Regions from separate parts of the Paenibacillus sp. 1A_MP2 genome, predicted to be linked through region 1. Evidence: a T-box and tRNA genes for the amino acid it is inferred to sense, from the RefSeq annotation. Region 1 holds a T-box; the other holds one or more tRNA genes.
What was found. The T-box of region 1 lies ahead of ACTWJ7_RS09495 (valine--tRNA ligase). A T-box ahead of a tRNA ligase gene usually reads a tRNA of that ligase, here a tRNA-Val.

Region 1 (11,685 bases):
CAAAGTTGATCCACTTGCGAAGAACTGCTGAACATCCTCTGCTTTTCCGCCGAATACTGCTAGATTCACTTCAGGGTTGACGATTTCCTTGACGTACAGTTCCACACCTTCGGCCTTAAGCCTTGTGCTAAGCAGCTTGGCCTCCTCACGGTCAGCCGAAATGCCTGCGTATACCCGATTACCATCCTCCGGGTCGGAGCCTGCTGCAATGCCTGCCTGGGACAATTCCACCTTCGCCTGTTCAGCGCGTTCAGGAGAACTGAATACACCGTATTGCAGTGCATAATAACTGCCGCCTGTAGTTGCTGCTTGGAGCTGCTGTTCCGAACCAGCCACTCCCCCCGACCTGTCACAGCCGACACCGCCTGATTGGCGGGAATCTTGCTCCCAGGATCTACGGCCCCTTCCCGATTGAAAAAGAAAGAATAACCATCCCGAAGAGGGCCCCGGTTACAAGTGCACCGGTAACTGAACCAATCATTTTCCAGCCCCTCGGGGGACGATTTCGCTTATAAGAGTAATTTTCACTATCTGCAATCCAATTATGATCACCATAATTCTCGTCCGATCTGCTCTCGTCCTCATCTCCCGGATATGCAGTAAGGTGATTATAGTTGTATTCGGGCTCATCAAGTATCTCATTCTTGTCCGTTCTTTGGTAAGGTTCAGGTACAGTGGAGCCTGTCAGCATCGTCTCTCCCCAGTCTCCGGGTATATCCTCTGGTGTCCATGAAGGCGTTGTATTTAACCGCGTTGGCGTTGGCGTCGGTGTTGGACTGTGCGGAATTTCTTCACTCAAAGCGGCAAATGTGCTGGATGTGGGTATCCCCTTGTTTTCAGGCTTGTCCGACTCGTTATCCCCAAAGCGAAACGTCATTCTAGCATTGCTCACCCCGTACCCTCTCCTTTGTCCCATTTATAACAGCTATATGCGGAGAGAATCTGAAACATTCCATTTCATGCAAAAAACCGCCCGCTTCGAAATGAAGTCAGACGGTTTTAAGGATGTAATTATTTCAACCCTTTGGCAAGTGTATCGCCAACTTTCCAGATATCACCTGCACCCATTGTGAGCACAAGATCACCTGGCTGAAGTCGGTGCTGCAAATCTGCAACAACTTCTTCCTTTGTCGGAAGATAACGCGCAGTAGCATTACTGTTCTGAACGATAAGTTCAACCAGTCTGGCCGAGTGCACACCTTCAATCTGTTTTTCACCCGCAGGGGAATAGATATCGGTAATGAGAACCTCATCCGCTTCTGCAAAGGCGCGACTAAACGCATCAAGCAGGAAGAACGTACGTGTGTAACGCTGCGGCTGGAATACTGCAATGATACGTTTCCCTGTCGCTTTGGCTGCACTGATCGTAGCCTCAATCTCGGTCGGGTGATGAGCATAATCATCAATAATCAGCATATCACGCGCCTCACCCAGCACCTGGAATCTGCGTTTCGCTCCATGGAACTGGATAATGGCAGCCGTAATTTTCTCGAATGGAATACCTGCTTCCAAGCATGTGATGACCGTAGCCATCGCATTATAAACGTTATGTTTACCTGGAACGGACAACTCCACCGTACCCAAAGCATTCCCCTCGTGGTTCATTGTAAAGGAAATTCGGCGATCACCAAGCACGATATCTGTTGCTGTATAATCAGCAGCATGGTCAATGCCGTATGTGGTCACCCGTGATTTTAACGCTGGCAAAATAGCTTGAACATTTTCGTCATCAGAACATACAATGGCCGTACCCTCTGGACGAATTTGACTCAGGAACTGCACATAAGCCTTTTTGAGTTCCTCAAAATCACTGTTGTAATTCTCAAGGTGATCCGCTTCAATATTCGTTACAATACCTAGCCAAGGGTGATACTGCAAAAATGAACCGTCGCTTTCGTCTGCCTCCGCAACAACCCAGTCGCCCTGGCCTGCCTTGGCGTTAGTACCCACGTTCATGATTTCTCCGCCAATGATGTATGTCGGGTCTGTATCACATTTATCCATAACGAGTGCAATCATGGATGAAGTGGTTGTTTTGCCATGAGCCCCCGCCACAGCCACACCCTTGCGCTCGTTCAGCAAACGCGCCAGCATCTGGGCGCGATGCAGAATCGGGATGTTCAGCTGTTCGGCTGCCACACGCTCCACATTATCAGCCGGAGCTGCCGTAGAGTAGACAACCAGGTCTGCCCCATTTACGTGCTCTGCCGTATGTCCGATATATATTTTCGCTCCCTTGGCTGCCAGCTTCTCGGTCAACTCCTGTGAAGCGACATCCGATCCGGTAACGGTGTATCCCATCTCAAGCATAACTCTCGCGATGGCACTCATGCCATATCCGCCAATCCCTATAAAATGAACGTGTTCCGATGTATTTAACAAAACTTTCACCAACCTTTTTCAGAATCGGTTTGATGCAAAAGGGCTGCCCGCACATCTGCAATCAGGTACAATGTGCCGGACACCACCCCCAGATCTTCCGCTTCCGTCCGTGACTTCAATAGATCAAGTGCCTTTGCCCATTCAGGCTCGACGATGATTTCCAGCTCCGGTTTCGCAATGGCGGGACGTACCCGTTCGACAATCTGCAGCAATTCGGCTGCAGCCATTTTGCGTCGGAAATCTGGCTCGGTCAGGATCAGCGTATCCACTAGTGGTAGTATATGCTGTAAATACGCTTCGTGATGCTTATTCGCCAGCATGCCCATCATCAAAATTAACTTGTTGTGAGGATATACTTCGATAATGCTCTTGGCCAATGATTCAGCCCCTTCCGGATTATGTGCTCCATCCAGTACAATTCGGGGTTCATCAACAACTTTCTCAAACCGGCCTGCCCAGAAGGCATTCTCCAGTCCAAGCGCAATATCTTCGTCATCCAGCATAAATGCCATGTATTGCCTAAGTAACTCAAGTACCATAAGCGCACCCGCTGCATTTTCGCATTGATGTATGCCTTGCATGCGTATGCGAGCGTCCAGATCACGGAACGGTCCTGTAAAATGAAAGGATTGACCGTTCTCATCACTGTCCAGTCTATGATAGGAGAAACGATCTCCTGCCAGATACACGGTTGAACTTAACCGTTTTGCGGTCTCCCGAATCACCTTCACAGCCTCTGGCTGCGTAGCACAGGTAACAACGGGTACCCCCGCCTTAATAATGCCTGCCTTCTCTCCTGCAATCGCCTCAATCGTATCTCCCAGTACATCCGTATGGTCCATACCGATATTGGTAATGACCGATATCACGGGTGTAACAATGTTCGTTACGTCCATCCTTCCCCCGAGCCCTGTCTCCCATACCACAATGTCCGGGTAGCATTCTTCCGCATAATACAGAAGGGCGAGTGCCGTGGAAACCTCAAACATTGTAGGTGATCCAAGGGGAGTTGTAGCCATCTCTTGGACTAATGGATACAGGCGGTTCGAGATTTTGAGCAAAGTTTCTTCAGGAATATCCTCACCGTTGTACTGAAAACGGTTTGTGAACTTGGTGATATAAGGGGATGTATACGTTCCAACATCATATCCCGCCTGAAGCAGCACTGACGTCAAAAAAGCGCAAGTCGAACCTTTGCCGTTCGTTCCCGCGACATGAATAAATTTGAGACGCTGGTGAGGATTGCCCAGCAATGACATCAATCCCTCGATTCGTTCCAATCCGGGTCGGATGCCGAAAGGAATAAGGCCATTGATCCAGTTGACTGCCTCGTCATAGGTAAGTAAAGGAGCTGCTATTTCTGTCCCGTTAAGTTCCGTCATATGATTCACCTTTGGTTTGAGTTTGGTTGAAAAAGCGGCCGGATGGCGCAAAAGCACTCCATCCGACCCGAATACATTAACCTTTCAGTTCCTTGATTCGTGCAATCACTTTATCCCGTTTGTCGGAATAATCCGCTTGCTTGGCGCGCTCTTCCTCGATGACCTTGGCAGGAGCCTTGGCAACAAAGCCTTCGTTCGCCAGCTTTTTCTCCACACGGAGTACTTCGCCCTCAAGGTTCTGCAACTCTTTCTCCAGACGAGCCACTTCCTGATCAATATCAATAAGGCCCGCCAGCGGCAAGTAAAGCTCAGCCCCAGTAATGACAGCAGTCATTGCTTTATCCGGTGAGCTCAGATCCAGGCCGCTGTCGAACTCGGACGTATTACAGAAACGTTTGATGTAATGGCTGTTGCGTTCAATGATGCTGGATGTCTCTTCGTTGTTCGCTTTCACCATCAATTCGATTTTCTTGCTCATAGGTACATTCACTTCTGCACGGATGTTTCGCACTGCACGGATGGTATCCATAAGCAGATTCATCTCAGCAACAGCTTCTGGGTTCTCCAATGCAGGATCATATACCGGCCAGGAAGCCAACGTGATCGTCTCGCCCTCATGCGGCAGATGCTGCCAGATTTCTTCCGAAATGTAAGGCATGAACGGATGAATCAGGCGCATGGTCTGATCCAGCACATAAGCAAGCACCGATTGTGTTTTCTTCTTGGCAACCGGATCTTCCCCATAGAAGGACAACTTCGCAAACTCGATATACCAGTCACACAGGTCATCCCAAATAAAGTTATACAGCAAACGGCCTGTTTCTCCAAATTCATATGCTTCGATTAGACGCGTAATATCACGAGAAGTTTCGTTCAGGCGGTGCAAAATCCAGTAATCCGCTGTTCCAAGATCTCCACTAATATCGCGATCTTCATAGGTGAACCCTTCCAGATTCATCAGGGCGAAGCGTGATGCATTCCAGATTTTGTTCGCAAAGTTACGAGCCTGTTCCACACGCTCCCAGCGGAAACGGAGATCCTGCCCCGGAGTGCTGCTGGTAGAGATCATGTAACGCATAGCATCCGCGCCATATTGCTCAATCACATCCAGCGGATCAACACCGTTGCCAAGCGATTTGGACATCTTGCGTCCGTCTGCATCACGAACAAGACCGTGCATCAGCACATCTTTGAACGGAACCTCTTCCGTGAACTCCAGAGCGGTAAAGATCATGCGCGCCACCCAGAAATAAATAATGTCATACCCTGTTACTAATACACTTGTCGGGTAATAACGTTTCAGATCTTCCGTGTCTTCCGGCCAGCCTAATGTAGAGAACGGCCATAATGCAGAGCTGAACCATGTATCCAGAACGTCTTCATCCTGTCTCAGCTTGCGCCCAGCGTATTCTGGCAGTGTTGTCGGATCTTCAGCAGATACAATAACTTCTCCGGTCTCCTCGTCATACCAGGCAGGAATACGATGACCCCACCACAATTGACGAGAGATACACCAGTCACGAACATTCTCGATCCAGTTCAGATACGTTTTCTCAAAACGATCCGGAACAAAACGAACCCCTTCACCGCTTTGTTGCTTCTCAATCGCTTTTTCCGCGAGCGGCTTCATCTCAACAAACCATTGTGTCGACAAATACGGCTCAACGACAGCTCCTGTCCGTTCGCTGTGTCCAACCTGATGCGTGTGATCCTCGATGTTGATCAATACGCCCTGTTCTTTCAGATCTGCAACGATTTGCTTGCGGCAGTCACTGCGATCCAGTCCCTGATATTTGCCTGCGTCGGCATTCATCGTACCGGTCTCATCCATCACCGTAATCTGTGGCAGATCATGACGGAGGCCCACTTCGAAGTCATTCGGATCATGAGCAGGCGTAATTTTCACGGCGCCACTTCCGAAATCTTTATCTACATACTCATCTGCAATAACCGGAATTTCGCGTCCGATGATAGGCAGCACAAGCACTTTGCCAATCATATCTGCGTAACGCTCATCCTTCGGATGAACAGCAACTGCCGTATCTCCCAGCATCGTTTCCGGGCGAGTTGTCGCTACTGTGACATAACCACTTCCGTCTTTGAGCGGATAACGCAGGTGGTACAAGTGACCCTGAACTTCTTTATATTCAACCTCGATGTCGGACAATGCAGTCCGGTTTACCGGGTCCCAGTTAATAATTCGTTTGCCTCGATAAATGAGGCCTTTTTCATACAGTTGAACAAACACTTTACGCACAGCCTGAGATAAACCTTCGTCCAGCGTAAAACGTTCACGCGTATAGTCGAGCGACAAGCCCATTTTGCCCCATTGCTGACGAATAGTTGTTGCATACTGGTCTTTCCAGTCCCATACTTTCTCCAGAAACTTTTCGCGTCCCAGATCATAACGAGTCAGACCTTCTTCACGCAATTTCTGCTCGACTTTGGTTTGGGTAGCAATCCCTGCATGGTCAGAACCCGGCAGCCACAGTGCATCATAGCCCTGCATCCGCTTGGTACGAATCAGAATATCCTGCAGTGTGAAATCGAGCGCATGCCCAATATGGAGCATTCCGGTTACGTTCGGGGGTGGGATTACAATCGTATAAGGTTCAGCATCTTTACGCTGGCCTGCCTTGAAATATCCATTTTCCATCCAAGTGGAATACCATTTTGTTCCGCAGCTTTCGGATCATACGTGGTCGGCATTTCTGTTGCAGCTGAATTTTTTTGTTCAGACATGTGTCATTCCTCCGTTACTTATTCATCATCGCCAAAAAACAAAAAAACCTTTCATCCATCAAAGGACGAAAGGTTAGCTTTCGCGGTACCACCTTTGTTTCACGCAGATAGAAAGACAGACTTCCCCTCCTATACTTACGTGACACTTCAAGCAGATAACGGCTGCGACCGGCCCATCCTACCTCAGGTATGAATGACTCATCCCTTGTATTCAAACAGGCAACTCCCGGGCGACTTCGATCAGTTGGTTCCTACGGAATTTCCCAGCGTTACAATCCCGCTCTCTGAAAGGTCATACTGTCTACTACTCCCGATCCACGTTGTTCTTCAAAAAACCTAAACACATCATACCCTGCCCGTGCCCGATAGTCAACCTGACAACAGCGGAAAAAGCGCGCTGCAATGCAGGTTGAGGGCAGATAAAGCAAAAACCCGCCATCCTCAAGGGATCACGGGTCGAAATGGACATTAACCTACCTGCAGTTAAGGGATATATAGAATCTGCCCTTCTTCCACAACCTGTTCGGATAATCGATTATACAACTGGAGCTCTCTGGTACTTAACTGATATCGGTCTGCAATCGTATCCAGTGTCTCTTCACGCTGTACAATGCATAATTTCACCTTACGAAACGGGGTCTGATCCACAAGGGTGCCGAGAAACAGGTTCTTCCACTCTACATCATCAGGCTGATATGCTTCTTCCTGCAGTTCTCCAGCGAGTGCCTCTTGCTCCCGTTCAGCTTCCGCCTCACGTGTCACTCTGCCAGAGGATAACAAGGAGGAGATGCCTACGCCCTCTGCCTGTTTTGGTGCAGACTCTCTCTTGCTGCCAAAAGCAACCTTGAGCTCCGGCTTGTCTTCCGTTTCAGCCACAGGTTCAGGGATAAAGGCTTCTTTTTCTTCAGCGGACTCATTGGTGTCCGATACTTCATGAGGTTTGTATTCTTCCGAAATTTCCGGTTCAGATGTTGCGAAGACATCCTGCCAGTTCTCCGACTGGGAATTTGCCGGGACATCTGCTACCGCCTGCTCCTCTTGTTTGGATTCAGATCGGGCAGATTCAAAATGCCAAACGTTCGGTGCTGCTGGTTCATCAGAAGGCTTTGAGACCAATTTGGAATCGGCCTGCTCCGAGTTCCTTGAGTTCGTATGTAAGGTCTCGACGGAAGGCTCGGACCAAACTGACGACTCTTCAGTCAGAGGAAGCAGAGGCTCAGATTCAGGGTAAGAAGCCAACCTGTCGGCTGTCTCCGCCAAAAAAGACGAAACTGGAGAAGGCGTTTCGGATACATTCGATTTCGCTTCATCCTCTTTGTTCCTCAAGGACAAGGACTCTTCGTTTTCAGCCGATATTGGGCTTGGCTGCGCGTAACCAGCCCCTTGCTGCCCGTTCTGAAACTGCTCAGGAGAAACTTGATATAGATGTGCCTGCTGCGACTCCTCTTCATTCCGTGCCGTCTCATCTCCAGCAGAAGGATCAACGAATCCCTGACTGCCATAGGCAGGCTCTGCTGTACTCGTAAGCCCTTCCTCTTCGCTCCGTTGAAGCAGGTATTCCTGAGCAAATACATTGGGATCGCTGCCTGTCTGCTCCAGTTGAGCTGAACGGTCACTCTGCTGAGGGTCAGGCGAATGTACAACGGTAAACTCATCTGCTGACCAGACCTGCGGCTCCTCCACCGGGAAGCCCTCAATGCCGCGAAGCGACAATACGCCTGTAATATTCAAACTTCGGTTGGATAACAAATCGACATCAAAATTTTCAATCTCAATGGAAATATCCTCAAGCGATCTTACCCGGTTCAGGGGTACCGTGATCTCCACCGGGATAAAATGTTTGAGTTCCTCCGAGATCTCGTTCTCTCCCCGATACGCACCCGTCAGCAAAAGATGGCCTCGCAATGTTGCATGATCATCCTGACCTATCACCTGAATGCGAGGATAAAGCTCAATTTCCTCCAGTTCCTCAATCGCAGGGACTCCCTCTGACAAATGAACGCGCTCATAAATATCGAACCGCAAACCATAAGGTTGATTCAACAAAGGTGGCGTCCTCCTTTCGGCATATGTTCACCATGATCCTTCTCATGGGACTGATCCATGGTCCAAATCCTTCGTTACCCCATCTATATGCCTTGAATGAGATGAGCATGCCACCTTTTGTGCAAACCTTTCCGTTTATTGGTCCTTGCCTTCACGTTGTGCCAGTTGTTCGAGATCCGCCGGCCAAGGGTCAACCACTTCAATTCGTACGCCGGTCAGCGGATGGGTAAAACTCAGTGTCTCACCATGAAGCGCCTGTCGGCCAATTGAATCCTTTCTGCCCCCATATAACTCATCCCCTATGAGGGGGTGTCCTGCATAACTTAAATGCACCCGAATCTGGTGTGTGCGTCCTGTATCCAGTGTCAGCCGTACAAGAGTAGCTCTATCCCATACCTCCACGATCTCCACATGGGTTACCGCTTCCTGCCCACCTTCCGAGACACGTCTGCGTTGCTTGTGGTGCCTGTCCTTCCCGATCGGAGCATCAATCGTATTCAACTCTGTGGATATCTGACCGCCTGCAATGGCGACATAATGGCGTCCAATGTCTTTACGCCGCATCGCTTCATCCAGTTTAACGAGAGCAAAGGCATTTTTGGCATATAAAACAGGTCCTGTCGTGTCCTCGTCCAGACGATGAACATGGCGTACATTCGCCTGAATATTATTCATTTCGTAGTAGGAGGCTACCGCATGATCCAGCGTAATCGCTTGATCCGCACGGCTCCCATCAGGATGCAGCTTCATTCCGGCAGGTTTGTGCACAACCAGGCAGAAATCATCCTCATACAAAACTTCAATATCCGCCCAACTCGGTTCAACGTCAATCGGCTGAGACGCAAAAAGGGCCAGCCGAAGCCGGTCCCCTGCCAGTTGTATGCCCTGGTTCGTCTTTAGCTGACGCAGCAATTTCTCCGGAAACTGAAGTTCAGACAGAAGCCATTGCTCTGCAGCAGCCTGTCTGTCTGGACTGCCTGTCACCACTTTGCCTGGCATCAGTTCAAGCCAGTCCCCACGGCGTTTCCAACTTTTAATCGTCATAATGATTGAAGAGCCTTACGGTTTGCCTCAATCGTATCGTCAATATCCTGCTCCGTATGCACGCCAGAGACAAACATGCCTTCGTATTGAGAAGGGGCAACACTTACACCTTGATCAATCATGGCCGCAAAGTAACGACGGAATTGATCCAGGTTGCTTTCTTTGGCAATATCATAATTCGTAACGGGAACAGCACTGAAAAATGGACAAACCATTGAACCAACACGGTTAATCGTAATCGGGATGCCCGTCTCTGCTGCATTCTTTTCAAACCCAGCCTGCAAGCGTGCAGACAGCGTCTCCAAACGGTCATAGACCTCTGGCGTCAGCAATTTGAGCGTGGTATAACCTGCTGCCATAGCCAGCGGATTGCCGCTCAATGTACCTGCCTGATAGATCGGTCCGGTTGGAGCAATTTGTTCCATCAGATCGCGTCTGCCGCCATAAGCGCCAACCGGAAGTCCGCCACCGATGACTTTACCCAAGCAGGTCAGGTCAGGTGTAACGCCGTATCTCCCCTGCGCACAGTTCAGTCCCACACGGAAACCGGTCATGACTTCGTCAAAAATGAGCAGACTGCCGTACTGAGACGTCAAACTGCGCAGGCCTTCAAGGAAGCCCGAAACAGGAGGCACAACGCCCATATTACCTGCAACAGGTTCCACAATGACGGCTGCCAGTTCTTCACCGTAACGTTCAAAAGCAAGCTTCACCGACTCCAGGTCATTGTATGGAACCGTAATCGTATTGATAGCCACACCTTCAGGAACACCCGGGCTGTCAGGCAGACCCAGTGTTGCTACGCCAGATCCTGCTTTGATCAGCAAGCTGTCGGCATGCCCGTGATAGGAGCCTTCAAACTTCAAAATTTTACTGCGTCCTGTTACCCCACGTGCCAGACGAATCGCACTCATTGTTGCTTCCGTACCGGAATTCACCATCCGCACAATATCGATCGAAGGCACTCGTTCACAGACGAGTTTTGCCATCTCTGTCTCCAGCAGCGTTGGCGCACCAAAGCTGGTTCCTTTAAGTGCTGTCTCACGCAAAGCTTCTACAACATCAGGATGTGCATGTCCCATAATGAGCGGACCCCAGGATCCCACATAATCAATAAAAACATTGCCATCAATATCATAGATTTTGGAGCCTTCTCCGCGCTCTGCATAGATCGGGGTAAGCCCAACCGATTTGAACGCCCGAACCGGGCTGTTTACACCCCCAGGTATGTACTGTTTGGCTTCTTCAAATGCGCTGCGCGAGCGCTCATCATTACGACGAGTTCCTTGTTGTGCAGTCATGAACATCCTCCTTAGTGATGAGGCCCCTCCAAACTTATTGGATGAGGCCTTTTATATTTTTTGATAAATCATAATAAGTTTTGTTCATCCTAGCTGTTATTGAAGCAAGCTAATTACTTCTTATTTCTCTGACAACCAGCGTGAAGCGTCTTTTCCGTAGTACGTAATAATCATATCTGCACCCGCACGTTTCATACTCAGCAGAATTTCCATCGCCACTTTCTTCTCATCAATCCAGCCTTGAATCGCGGCTGCCTTCACCATGGCATACTCTCCACTTACGTTGTAAGCAACCAGTGGAAGATCGAATTGGTCCTTGATCGTACGTATGACATCCAGATAGGAAAGCGAAGGCTTCACCATCAGCATGTCCGCTCCTTCAAGCACATCCGTTTCGGCTTCACGCAATGCTTCACGGGCGTTCGCCGGGTCCATCTGATACGACTTGCGATCTCCGAATTGCGGCGTAGAATCCGCAGCTTCGCGGAATGGACCGTAAAATGCCGACGCATATTTCACCGAGTAGGACATAATCGGAATGTGACTGAACCCATTCTCATCGAGTCCGGCACGGATCGCTTGAACGAAACCGTCCATCATGTTGGAAGGAGCAATAATGTCCGCGCCTGCCTTGGCCTGGGATACTGCCGTTTTCACGAGCAGATCCAGCGATTCGTCGTTGAGAACATCTCCGCATATGTGACCGTCCACTTCTACGGTATGCACCATGCCGCAATGACCATGATCCGTGAATTCACACAGACAGGTATCAGCAACAACCAGCAGCT
Region 2 (11,685 bases), 770 kb from region 1:
GCGGGACTCGCGCTGTCCGGCTGTATTTTGCAGGGAGTGTCCCGAAATCCGCTGGCTGATCCAGGGATTCTCGGCATCAACGCTGGAGCCGGATTGGTTGTTATGCTGTTCGTTTCCTTTTTCCCGACAACGACGGCTGCTCCCGTATTTTTACTGCCGATTCTGGCCCTGATCGGGGCAACCTTTGCTGCCTTCCTGATTTATGTGCTCTCTTACAAAAAGGGAGAAGGTCTCATGCCTACGCGCATGCTGCTTACAGGGATTGGTGTAGCAGCAGGGATTAGCTCTGCCATGATCGTGCTTACTCTTCGGCTTAGCCCGGAGAAGTATCAATTTGTGGCGACCTGGATGGCAGGAAGTATATGGGGTTCGAATTGGAAATTCGTAACGGCGCTGCTGCCGTTTCTCATTGTCCTTGTGCCGCTTGTTCTGTATAAGGCTCGTGTGCTGAACGTACTGAACCTTGGGGATCAAACAGCGAGCGGTCTTGGCGCTCCGGTTGAGCGTGAAAGACTGATCCTGCTCGCTGCTGCCGTGGGACTGGCCGGATCTTGCGTATCCGTCAGTGGCGGAATTGGTTTTGTGGGTCTGATCGGTCCACATCTGGCACGTCGTCTCGTGGGGCCGAAACATCAGTTCCTTTTGCCTGCATCCGCACTGGTCGGTTCATTGCTTGTGCTTGTTGCAGATACGCTCGGGCGTGTCATTCTACAGCCTTCTGAGATTCCAGCAGGGATTCTGGTTGCCATCATTGGAGCCCCATACTTCCTGTATCTCTTGAGCAAAACGAAATAGAAAGCAATCATGGGGGTATGGTTGCTATAAGGAGGGCTTCAGCCCATGCTTCGCCGTTTCTTTGCCTACTACAGGCCGTACAAAAAGCTGTTCATTCTGGACTTTAGCTGCGCGATTTTCGTAGCTCTGCTGGAACTGGCCTTCCCGTTGGCAGTTAATAGAGTCGTGGATGACCTGTTGCCAGGGGGGCGCTGGGACTGGATATTATGGGCATGTCTTGCACTTCTCGCGATCTACCTGTTAAGCTCCTTCCTTAACTTTGTAGTTACATATTGGGGACATAAACTTGGGATTAACATCGAGACCGATATGCGTAAGGCGCTCTTTAATCATGTACAGAAGCTGTCGTTCCGTTTCTTTGACAATACCAAAACCGGGCACCTGGTCTCCCGCATGACCAATGATCTGATGGATATCGGGGAGATTGCCCACCATGGTCCGGAGGATGCCTTTATTGCGGTGATGACCTTGATTGGTGCATTCAGCATTATGATGAGCATTAATGGAAATCTGGCCGTGTTAACATTTATCATCGTACCGCTCATTATTTATCTTTCCCTGTATTTTGGCAGCAAGATGTCCAAGGCCTTTAGCCGAATGTTCGGGGATATTGCAGACTTCAATGCACGTGTAGAAAACAATGTAAGTGGTATCCGCGTTGTTCAGGCTTTTGCCAATGAAGAACATGAAAAAGCTCAATTCGCTGTAAATAACAGTCGTTTCCGCCAAACGAAGCTGATTGCGTACAAAATCATGGCCTGGAACTCTTCCGTCAGTTATATGCTGATGAAGCTGGTCTCCCTCTTTGTACTCGTATGTGGAACATGGTTTGTCATTCAAGGCAGTATGAGCTACGGTCAATTTATCGCATTTATTATGTTATCCAATGTGTTCCTGACACCAATCCAGAAGATCAACTCCGTGATTGAGACGTATCCCAAAGGAATTGCGGGTTTCAAACGTTATACGGAACTGCTCGATATGGAACCGGATGTGGAAGACCGTCCGGGTGCTGTTAAGGTCTCCCACTTGCGTGGAGATATCCGTTATGAGCAGGTGACGTTTGGTTATTCGGATCAGGAGCCTGTTCTCAAAGGAATCGACCTGAATATTCAGGCTGGTGAAACGGTAGCCCTGGTTGGACCATCGGGTGCAGGGAAAACAACGCTGTGCAGTCTGCTGCCTCGTTTCTATGATGTGCTGGAAGGTCGCATCACGATCGATGGTCAGGAAATTCAGGACATGACGCTGGATTCATTGCGCAGCCAGATTGGAATTGTTCAGCAGGATGTGTTCTTATTTGATGGGTCTATTCGTGAGAATATTGCCTATGGCAAGCTGGATGCAACCGAAGAAGACATCTGGATGGCGGCTCGCCGTGCGCAGATGGAAACACTTATTACTTCCATGCCGGAAGGATTGGACACGTTAATTGGTGAACGTGGCGTGAAGCTGTCCGGTGGACAAAAACAGCGTTTGTCGATTGCACGTATGTTCCTGAAGAATCCTCCGATTCTCATTCTGGATGAAGCTACATCTGCACTCGACACGGAAACCGAAGCTGCAATCCAGCAATCGCTTGCTGAATTGTCTGAGGGACGGACTACCCTGGTCATTGCCCACAGATTGGCTACCATCAAAAATGCGGATCGCATTATTGTCGTTGCCGAGCAGGGAATTACGGAGCAGGGGCGTCACGAGGAATTGCTTGCAGCGGGTGGAGTATACAGCCGTCTGCATTATGCACAGTTTGGTGCGTAAATGTGACACGGTGTGTTTTATAACAGCTAAATAATGATGAAAAATAACGCCTTCGTTCTACTACTTTATATGAGTAAGGACGAGGGCGTCTTTTTTGATTTTTAATCTGTCCGATAATGCTCCTGTCGGCAAGCTTAATGAAAATAATGCGTTTTCGTTTGGCTGTACCAGAATGTCTGCCTTTGTGATCCGGAAAACGTATAAATGTTGATATCCTTTGTTCTGGTTTGCTTAAGTTGGGTTGGTGGTAATATTCATTAAAAGGGTACCAAATTTGCATGCTGCTTTTATCGTTAAGGTTCATGCTTAGGGAGGGGAACATCGATATGCTATACATTTTCATAACCTGGCTAATATTGATTTTAACGCTGATTATCTTGGCTCAAGGCATTCAGAAGAACTCCGAAGATGGCGGGGAATCTGTTTATAAACGTTGGGGCGGATGGTTGATCGGACTTTTTGTTGTAGGCAGCGTGCCTTTGGGTTATGAGTTATATACGGAGCTACGCGGGGGCTATATTGGGGCCAACATCGGATTGGGATTGGCTTTGTTTTTTACCTGGGGATTTTGTGCAATTTTGTTATGTGTGGCATTGATTATATGGGTTAGGTACTGGTACAAGAGGAATAGAGTAGAGTAATTGATGTAGCCAGCACGGTTGTTAAATTACATTTATTAGAAACTTTTATCATATGTGAAACGTATTTTCAAGATAATGCACAAGAGAAGAAGGCTTCACTGGTTATGTGGTTGAGCGCAAAGATGACTCTATCCTTGTTGTTGATCCTGTATATGAAGATTTAAGTGCCAAGGGTAGGGAGCAAAAGTATGAATGATGGAATTCCTTCATGGAGTTAGAAGTAGAAAAGAGGAAATCTGTGTGGATATTAGGGAATGGCTTCCCCGAGACAAGTATGATGTTAAGGCTATACGTAAGTTAAGTAAATGTAGTGATGCAGAATTAAAGGAGATCATTCCCGAACTTATGGAGTGGTTACAAGATGGAAATTGGCCCATTTCTAAATCCGTCGAAGATTTACTTTTGAGATTTGGAGAAGAACTAATTCCTCATATAAAAAATGTTTTTAAAACAAGAGACTCTACATGGGAATATTTTATGTTGACGGGGTTAATTAGTAGATTGCCTTCTAAATATTTGATTATGTTAAAGGGCGATTTAGAAAGAATATTAGAAAATCCTACGGAGGATGAGATGCTTGAGGAATTGGATGAGGTTATAGTGCCGCTACTGAATAAAATATAATAACAAGCAGTTCAGTGATTCCGGAAAGTTCATACTGAGGAGAATCCCTTAACAACCTTGAACGGCTTAACGCCTTTCAGGGTTGTTTTTTTGTCAAACATATAACTTGAGTAATATTTTTCTGAGTTGAACTGAGATCCATTTGTGTTTAATTTGGAAACCACAAAAAACGAACGTATGTTTTACAATTGAATTGACTTTTTGTTGCTACAATAATATATTTATTATGGACACAAAAAGTGGGGTGAAGCGATGTCGTCCAAAAAGATGGGGCGTCCACTATCTGACAATCCCAAAAGTGAATTAATTCGAGTACGTGCCGATCAGGCCATTCTGAGTAAGCTTGATGCTTGCACCGAAAAGCTGAACACCACTCGCTCGGATGTTATTCGTAAAGGGATTGAAAAGGTGTACGACGAACTCCAAAAATAAAAAAAGAAAGCAGCGTTCGTCCCACGAAGAACAGCGCTGCTTCCTATCCCGCAATCACTAAGAATGAGCTGACTGCATAAATATCCTACCATGTGCAGAAGGCTCATTCAAGTCGATGCGATTACATTCCTAGGAGGATGCACATGAATTCGATATTGGAAGCACTTTATAACGGGCGACTTCGCCCGGATGAGACGATGATGCCAACTCATCCTGAATATCAATTATTAGGCCGACAAATTGCAACTATGACAGAACAATGGAAAAATCGATTGAGCGAGGAAGAATTCCGTGACCTTGAACAGTTGTTTGACTTGTGTGGTCAATGTGATGGCATGCACAGCGAAGCTGCTTTTATTCAGGGGTTTCGACTGGGAGCCAACATGCTGATTGAAGTGATGAGCCAACGTGAAGAGTCGGTTCTGGCGACTTCATAGGCTTCTGAGTGAACATGAGTTAAGTTTTACTTCAAATATGCACATACAAAAACAAGCCCTCGATCCTGCCACCAAAGCAGCAAGATCCGAGGGCTTTATCTATTTTTCATGCCAAATCAACAACAACTAATACATCCACTACATAACGCTACCTTAATCCGCAATATTTCCCGCCATCTTCAGACGACGTGCAATTTCATTGAAGTCTTCGTGCGAAATGCCTGGTGCGAATTCTTCTTCCACCGCAGGAGCTTCGGGGATCGGGAACCCTTCAGGTACGCCTTGAATGACTTCCAGGGGGTGTCCATCTTCGGGGTGTGTGCCTTTCCAGATCTGACTGATCGCAGTAAAGTCTTTATCACTATAAGTGTACAGCTTGGTGTGTAGGCCTTTTTCTTCGTATTTCCACGCTTCGTTAAAGGATTTATTGCTCAGGGATGGAATCGGCACCAATTTGGTTACATTTACTCCAGTTGCAATCTCAAGCGCCTTGGCATAAGCAACCACATGCACACCGCCGCGTACCAGCAGGTAACCAACTACCGCCCGGGCTGCAGGGTGATCGGTCATTTCGTAAACTTTCATCTTATGAGTACGTGCTCCGCATTCGAGGAAAAAGTTATGCAGCAGATCTTCGACCAGATTGCCACTGTTGAAGACATGTGCGCCTGTCCATGGATTGCCCATGGAGTCGAAAGGCATGGCTCCCTGTGCACCAGCCAGGAAATGATAGGACAGACGAGCATCCTTCACGGAACCAAGCGGTGTATCGTCAGGCTCTTTGTACTCGGTTGAACCTCTGAGGCATTTGTTAATGCCATGAGACACAAGTTCCACATGCCCCAATTCTTCGGCGGTGATACTCATCACCAGGTCGTAGAAGGGTTTCAATTTTTCCTTGGAGCGAAAATTAAACGATTGATAGAGGTAGTTGTTCAACGTTGACATCTCTCCGAATTTACCACCCAGCAATTCTTGGATCGCTGCCGCTGCATTCGGGTCGGGTTTCTCGACATTGGGGATTTCAATTGCGATTTCATCCATACGTTTGAACATTCGGGTGTAACCTCCTCAAAATGATTGTGCAGAATAATGAAGTGATGCCGTCAAGGCATATTACACGTATTCCCACTATGCTAAACCCATAATTATGCAAATGAGGCTTTAGACGTATACTATGGAGTCAACATTTGTTATTTCCAATACCATGTTATTTATGTACAATCAGGACGAATGAAGTATATCTGGTTGTGATGATGTTATTTAAATGAAGGAGAAACAGGAAAATGCACAAACGTTGGTTTATGGTGGGATGGAGTGTTCTATTATGTGTAGTTTTGGGATGTAGTGATGTCACGGCATATGCAGATGCTCCGATAGAGTTGGATCAGCAAACACGAGATGCGCTTATAGAAAAATACGGTTTGGAAAAGTCGGAAGATCCATCACCGCGAAATCTGTTATTGGAGGGTGACTGGGGCATAAGCTTCAGTTCTCCAATCGAACGGTATAAGATGGCAGTAAGTACAGTTCAAACGCTTCAGCAACCGGTTACGATTATTCTTCGTTTACTGGTGTAAAATAAACTTCTACAGGGCAGGCTAACGTAAACGTTGCCCAAGGAGTGAATGATATGAGAATGCTCATTGTTGCACTGATGACGGTGGTACTAAGTTTAAGTGGACTAACAACAAGTTCAGCAACCGCGATCCCTGACTATGCGAAGTGGGGAATCATTGCAGTGAAGGAAACACAAACCAAGTACAATGTGGACATTTTGGATTACAAGCATATCGGCCGCACCTCGCTCACAGCAGACCAATCCCGTGAACAGTTCAAGTTATGGGTACGTAACAAAGAGGGCAAACAATTTGCTGTATATGTGAATGTAGATTTTAATCCGTCTACCCAGCAGCTGAAAAAAGTACAATTCACGGAATCGGATCGAAGATGAGGTCGTATAACAGTAGCACGAAAGGTATAAAAGATTGATTGCTTGCTTAGCAAGCTGGATAAGAACCAGACTTTCCTATAAAAAGGGGGAGTCTGGTTTTTTGATTTCAATAAAATCCTTTTTTTAGTTGTTGAATAAAGAACTTATGTTCGCATATAATAATAAAACAAACACATGTTCTTATTGGAGGGATGATTATGCTAGGAAAATATATTGGTCAGATGGTGGAACTCGTCTACATGGATCGTGCAGGGCATATTACACAGCGGCAGATTCGAATCAACAGTGTACGAGGAGGGATGATTAGAGCATCCGCAGGAAAAGAAGGGACACCCCGAACATTTCTGGAACAAGGTATTCTGGCATGGCGTCCCGTTCTCCATAAGGAAGGGAAGGAAGAAATATGCTGAATGATTTTGAACGCAAAATTTTGCGTATTATTGTTAATTATGCAGGGCAGCGTCGCCGAGTGCCTCGAATGGATGAGCTGGAGAATAAGACAGGAAGAAGCAAGGCGTTCATTCACGAGTCATTGCTGGAGCTTGAGCGCAGGCAGCATATTGTGTGGGAGAACAAGTCTACACTGGAAGGCATATTAATTCTGCAGGCATGGGAGCAGGAACCACAGCCCATTCGCAAAAGTCAGCCTGCTGGCGATGCCGTGAAATATTTTACCGAATATTAAAACGAAAGAAAAACGAAAGAAAACGCCAACCCGGAAAATCCGGATTGGCGCCTTGTTAAGCAGCAAGCATCTATTTTAGAAAATTGGAAGTTGATCAAGGTTATTGGTCGGGTCGCCGTCTGCGTCACCACGAATGTACATTTCGCCATCTCTGCCTTTAAAGACGTTCACACCTGCAATTGATCCTGCTTTGACTTCCGCCAGTGCCTGTTGGTAATCCAGCACACGTCCAGATGAAGTTTGAAACGCCGTCAGATCGCCGTCACCATTTTTTTGTACTGCTGTGAAGCTTTCGCGTGTCGTTTGATCCATGATGTCACACTCTCCTTTATCTGACCAAATAGGAATCTGGTTTCCTCTTTAGCATGTCCGGAACAAAAAAAAGTATGCACCACATGGCTTCATATAGCACTTAAAGGATAGTTACAGGCTCTTTTGCATACGAACGTGCAGAATGTCTGCATCATAAAAAGGCTCTTCCGAGATCACTTCATATCCGAGCTTTTCATAGAACTTTTGCGCCTGACATTGGGCATCCAAAATGGAGTAAACCAATCCCAATTCGCGAGCTCGTTCTTCCATGGCTAACAGAAGTACACGACCATAGCCGAATGCACGATGAGATTGGAGCACAGCGATCCGCTGCATTTTGGCAGTATCCTTGGTGTAATAGATCAGACGCCCTGTGGCTACAGCCTGTCCATCCGTACTCAACAGTACGTGATGCACATCAGGACTGATGATATCATATTGATCAATCTCAATGTCAGCAGGCACCTGCTGCTCGATCACAAAAACATGATTGCGAATCTCCAGCGCTTTCTGGAGTTGTTCTTCAGTCGTTACATAACTAATCTCAGCTGCCAATTCCATTCCTTCTTTCTGCTCTACGCTATCAGTCTGAATTATACAAAAAAATGCTTTTCCTGTATAGTTAAGTCTGGAACATACTGGGAGAGGAGGTGCGAACCATGGGCATGGCAGGAGTGATGGCAATCACACTTTTGATGTCGGCGGGAATGATAGCTTTATTGTATTATGTGACCAAGAAGGCGTACTCCAAAAAGTGGGACGAAGACGAGTGAAATGCGGTATCATGTTCCTCAGGGTAAGACTTCAACATGGCCTTGTGGGGAGTAAACATCATGCACAACAGACTTGGAATACACATCCAGCCAGACAGGCAGATCATCGTTAACCTCATTGGGCTCCTTTAATTGTTGGAATTGTACCGTATGTTCATCCCGCTCTAAACCGCAGCCGACAGCAGCGCTGATTAGTACAACAAGCACAAGTAAACAGATTAAGTTTTTGACTGTTAAATATAAACGTATTTTGCGTTCTCTATTGTTTCTCAACTGGAAGTCACCTCGTCATCGAAATGGTAATCATTCCTTTATTGTGCACCAATACGGATAAAATATTACCAATTAAACGATTGACAATGAACACGGTTACTTGGTATGATACTGTTACTTGATTGGAAAACAATTAGATATCATGATCTGTTAGCTCAGCTGGGAGAGCACTATCTTGACAGGGTAGGGGTCAGTGGTTCGAGCCCACTACAGATCATAACAAAAAGTCCTTGCGCAGCAAGGGCTTTTTTCTTTTTGTCTGGTTTATGAATAAGGCATTATGGAAGACTTGGGGGACAATTGGGGAGAAAAGTAAAAGAAATACATCCTTCGCTTCAGTACGTTCACTGAGTTTTCTGCAAATCAGCAAGATTCTGTCTTCCCCAATTGCAGAGAACTTCCAGTACAGGCATCAGCGTTAAACCTTCACAAGACAAAGAATATTCTACTTTTGGTGGTAATTGTGGGTACTCTTTACGGATAATTAATCGATCTGACTCTAATTCTTTCAGTTGAGAGCTTAGCATTTTATGCGTAATGCCTCCCAAGGCTCTTTTTAATTCTCCATAACGTAATGTTTTATTTTTCCACAGCCAAAACAAGATATGCATTTTCCATTTTCCGCCGATCATCGACATGGCATGTGAAAATGGTTTAACGTTTACTTCCTCCATCATTTCCATATTCACTCTCCTTTTAGATAGTATCTATCTTTTAAGTGCATACTATACTCGTGTTTCACCCTACTATACAATAACTCATGAAACGGAGACAAGGGTGAACAAGCCTGAAAGAAGGAGAGAATATATATGGAAAAAAGTAATCGTAATTTCTTACAGCCTTATACATTTGCGAATGGTTTTACGTTGAAAAATAGAGTGGTTATGGCGCCGATGACAACGATGTCCAGTTTCTTCGATGGTTCAATCACCAATGATGAAGTTGATTATTATGCAGAACGTGCTGGTGGCCCTGGTATGATCATTACGGGTGTTGCGTATGTAACCGATGGAGGAAAAGGCTTCGAAGGTGAGCTTTCCATCGCAAGCGATTCTACAATTAAAGGACTTTCCAAAATTGCAAGAGCTATTCAGAAGGACGGAACCAAAGCGATTGCACAAATCTTTCATGCAGGACGCAAAACGAATTCCAAAACGCTAAGAGGTGTTCAACCCACCAGTGCGAGCGCAATCGCTTCCGTGCATCCAACAGGCTCGGAGACGCCGCGCGAGCTGACTTGCGAGGAAATCGAAAGCATTATCAAAGACTTCGGCAGAGCAACCTTACGGGCGATTCATGCCGGTTTTGACGGGGTAGAGCTTCACGGGGCGAACACGTATCTTTTGCAGCAATTTTTCTCCGTGAATTCCAATCAACGGACAGATCAATGGGGTGGCAGCTTTGAGAATCGCATGCGATTTCCGCTGGCGGTCATACAGGAGGTCGCATCGATTATCGATGCCCACGCAGATAAACCCTTTATCCTTGGTTACCGGATTTCACCGGAAGAAATTCATATGCCGGGTATCCGACTTGAAGACTCTTTGGCTTTTGCCCAAGCTCTGACAGACACTCGGGTTGATTACATTCATCTGTCGATGGCCAGCTACAAACGAACATCCTTAAATCAACCTGAGGACAAGGAGCCGATCTTAGCCAAATTCGTTCGGGTTTTGGACAACAAGAAACCTCTGATTGGCATTGGATCGATTGAACGGCCAGAAGATGCGGAAGAAGTCATCCATGCCGGGGCAACCTTGGCTGCACTCGGCCGGGAATTGATTCGCGAGCCCAAATGGGTGCAGAAGGTGGAAGCAGGAGACCTTGCCAGCATTCGCTATCAAATATCTCCATATGATATGGATGAATTGCGCATTCCATTGGCGATGCAGACTTATCTGGAGGGCTCGTTCCGGGAGGTCATGCATTTCACCACCGACGGTCAGGTGGATAATGACTATCAGAATTCGCTTGCGCCGATGGAGGGATTTGAGAAGAAGATGTAATGGATCGAATATATAAATAGGTGAATTCAACTTTTGGATAAGTAATAGACATTTATCTATTAAGAAGCAACCATTTCCTTGTATTACACGAGGGGATGGTTGTTTTTTTAAATTTTATAATAATGATTTACAAACGCAATTAAATTGTGTACAATTTAATTGTTAGCTAAACAAAGAGGGACATCATCATCACAAAATAAATCAAAACATACAAAGGAGCCAAACCAAATGAAAACATTATATGAAACGACAGTAATCAATACAGGTGGACGTCAAGGAATTGTACAATCGCCAGATAACGTATTTATGCTTGATGTCGCTGCCCCACCTGAGCTGGGAGGCAAAGTAACGACAGCTACGAATCCAGAGCAATTGTTTGCAGCAGGCTACAGTGCTTGCTTTAATTCCGCGCTGGAGTTTCAGTTGAAGAAACACAAAGTCGAAATTGAGAAAAGCACGGTATCTGCAACGGTTATGCTTGTGACGGACCCTTCGGATAATGGTGTGAAGCTGGAAGTGGAACTTGAAGTTAAAATTGAGGGGCTGGACGAGGAGACTGCACAGAAGTTTGTCAAACTTGCTCATGACTACTGTCCGTACTCCAAAGGCATCAAAGGAAATGTTAATGTTTCCGTGGAACTGGCATAATTACTGCGTTGGTCATATTGGAAGGTCGAAGTAATGCGTAAACTACATGATTTCATTTTGTTGTTCATTCTAAGCCTCCGAGAAATCGGGGGTTTTTCGTATTATGTTACTCCATGGGCAATGTCTCTGGGCACTAGGGAAATAAATGATAGAACTCAATTTTGATTGAAATATACCCATATGGGGTATATTATAGACGTAGAATTAAAAACCTAAAGGAGTGCAACTCATGAAAAAGTATACAATGTTATTACTGACTACGGTGATTACGGGCAGTCTGATGTTAAGTGGATGTGGCAAGAATGCTGAGCAGGACAATAACAGTAGTGACAGTCATACAGCGA

Region 2: it has a tRNA-Val gene. The T-box ahead of ACTWJ7_RS09495 (valine--tRNA ligase) is inferred to sense a tRNA for this amino acid. The anticodon was not compared.

Annotation. Positions count from the first base shown of each region.
Region 1 is NZ_JBQQCS010000001.1:1,913,290-1,924,974, reverse strand. It holds gene ACTWJ7_RS09515 (SPOR domain-containing protein) at 1-336, opposite strand, end outside; gene ACTWJ7_RS09510 (hypothetical protein) at 395-892, opposite strand; gene murC (UDP-N-acetylmuramate--L-alanine ligase) at 1,012-2,331, opposite strand; gene ACTWJ7_RS09500 (bifunctional folylpolyglutamate synthase/dihydrofolate synthase) at 2,388-3,764, opposite strand; partial or broken gene ACTWJ7_RS09495 (valine--tRNA ligase) at 3,841-6,506, opposite strand; T-box leader at 6,565-6,833, opposite strand; gene ACTWJ7_RS09490 (LysM peptidoglycan-binding domain-containing protein) at 6,990-8,552, opposite strand; gene ACTWJ7_RS09485 (RluA family pseudouridine synthase) at 8,688-9,596, opposite strand; gene hemL (glutamate-1-semialdehyde 2,1-aminomutase) at 9,593-10,897, opposite strand; gene hemB (porphobilinogen synthase) at 11,018-11,685, opposite strand, start outside.
Region 2 is NZ_JBQQCS010000001.1:2,679,430-2,691,114, forward strand. It holds gene ACTWJ7_RS13115 (FecCD family ABC transporter permease) at 1-795, shown strand, start outside; gene ACTWJ7_RS13120 (ABC transporter ATP-binding protein) at 841-2,556, shown strand; gene ACTWJ7_RS13125 (hypothetical protein) at 2,883-3,197, shown strand; gene ACTWJ7_RS13130 (DUF5071 domain-containing protein) at 3,390-3,821, shown strand; gene ACTWJ7_RS13135 (CopG family transcriptional regulator) at 4,074-4,253, shown strand; gene ACTWJ7_RS13140 (DUF6809 family protein) at 4,397-4,690, shown strand; gene ACTWJ7_RS13145 (manganese catalase family protein) at 4,844-5,746, opposite strand; gene ACTWJ7_RS13150 (hypothetical protein) at 5,977-6,270, shown strand; gene ACTWJ7_RS13155 (DUF3889 domain-containing protein) at 6,324-6,644, shown strand; gene ACTWJ7_RS13160 (hypothetical protein) at 6,842-7,054, shown strand; gene ACTWJ7_RS13165 (hypothetical protein) at 7,048-7,329, shown strand; gene ACTWJ7_RS13170 (DUF3892 domain-containing protein) at 7,405-7,641, opposite strand; gene ACTWJ7_RS13175 (GNAT family N-acetyltransferase) at 7,753-8,196, opposite strand; gene ACTWJ7_RS13180 (hypothetical protein) at 8,433-8,687, opposite strand; tRNA gene ACTWJ7_RS13185 (tRNA-Val) at 8,832-8,904, shown strand; gene ACTWJ7_RS13190 (winged helix-turn-helix transcriptional regulator) at 9,032-9,370, opposite strand; gene ACTWJ7_RS13195 (NADH-dependent flavin oxidoreductase) at 9,497-10,693, shown strand; gene ACTWJ7_RS13200 (organic hydroperoxide resistance protein) at 10,922-11,341, shown strand; gene ACTWJ7_RS13205 (DUF1541 domain-containing protein) at 11,571-11,685, shown strand, end outside.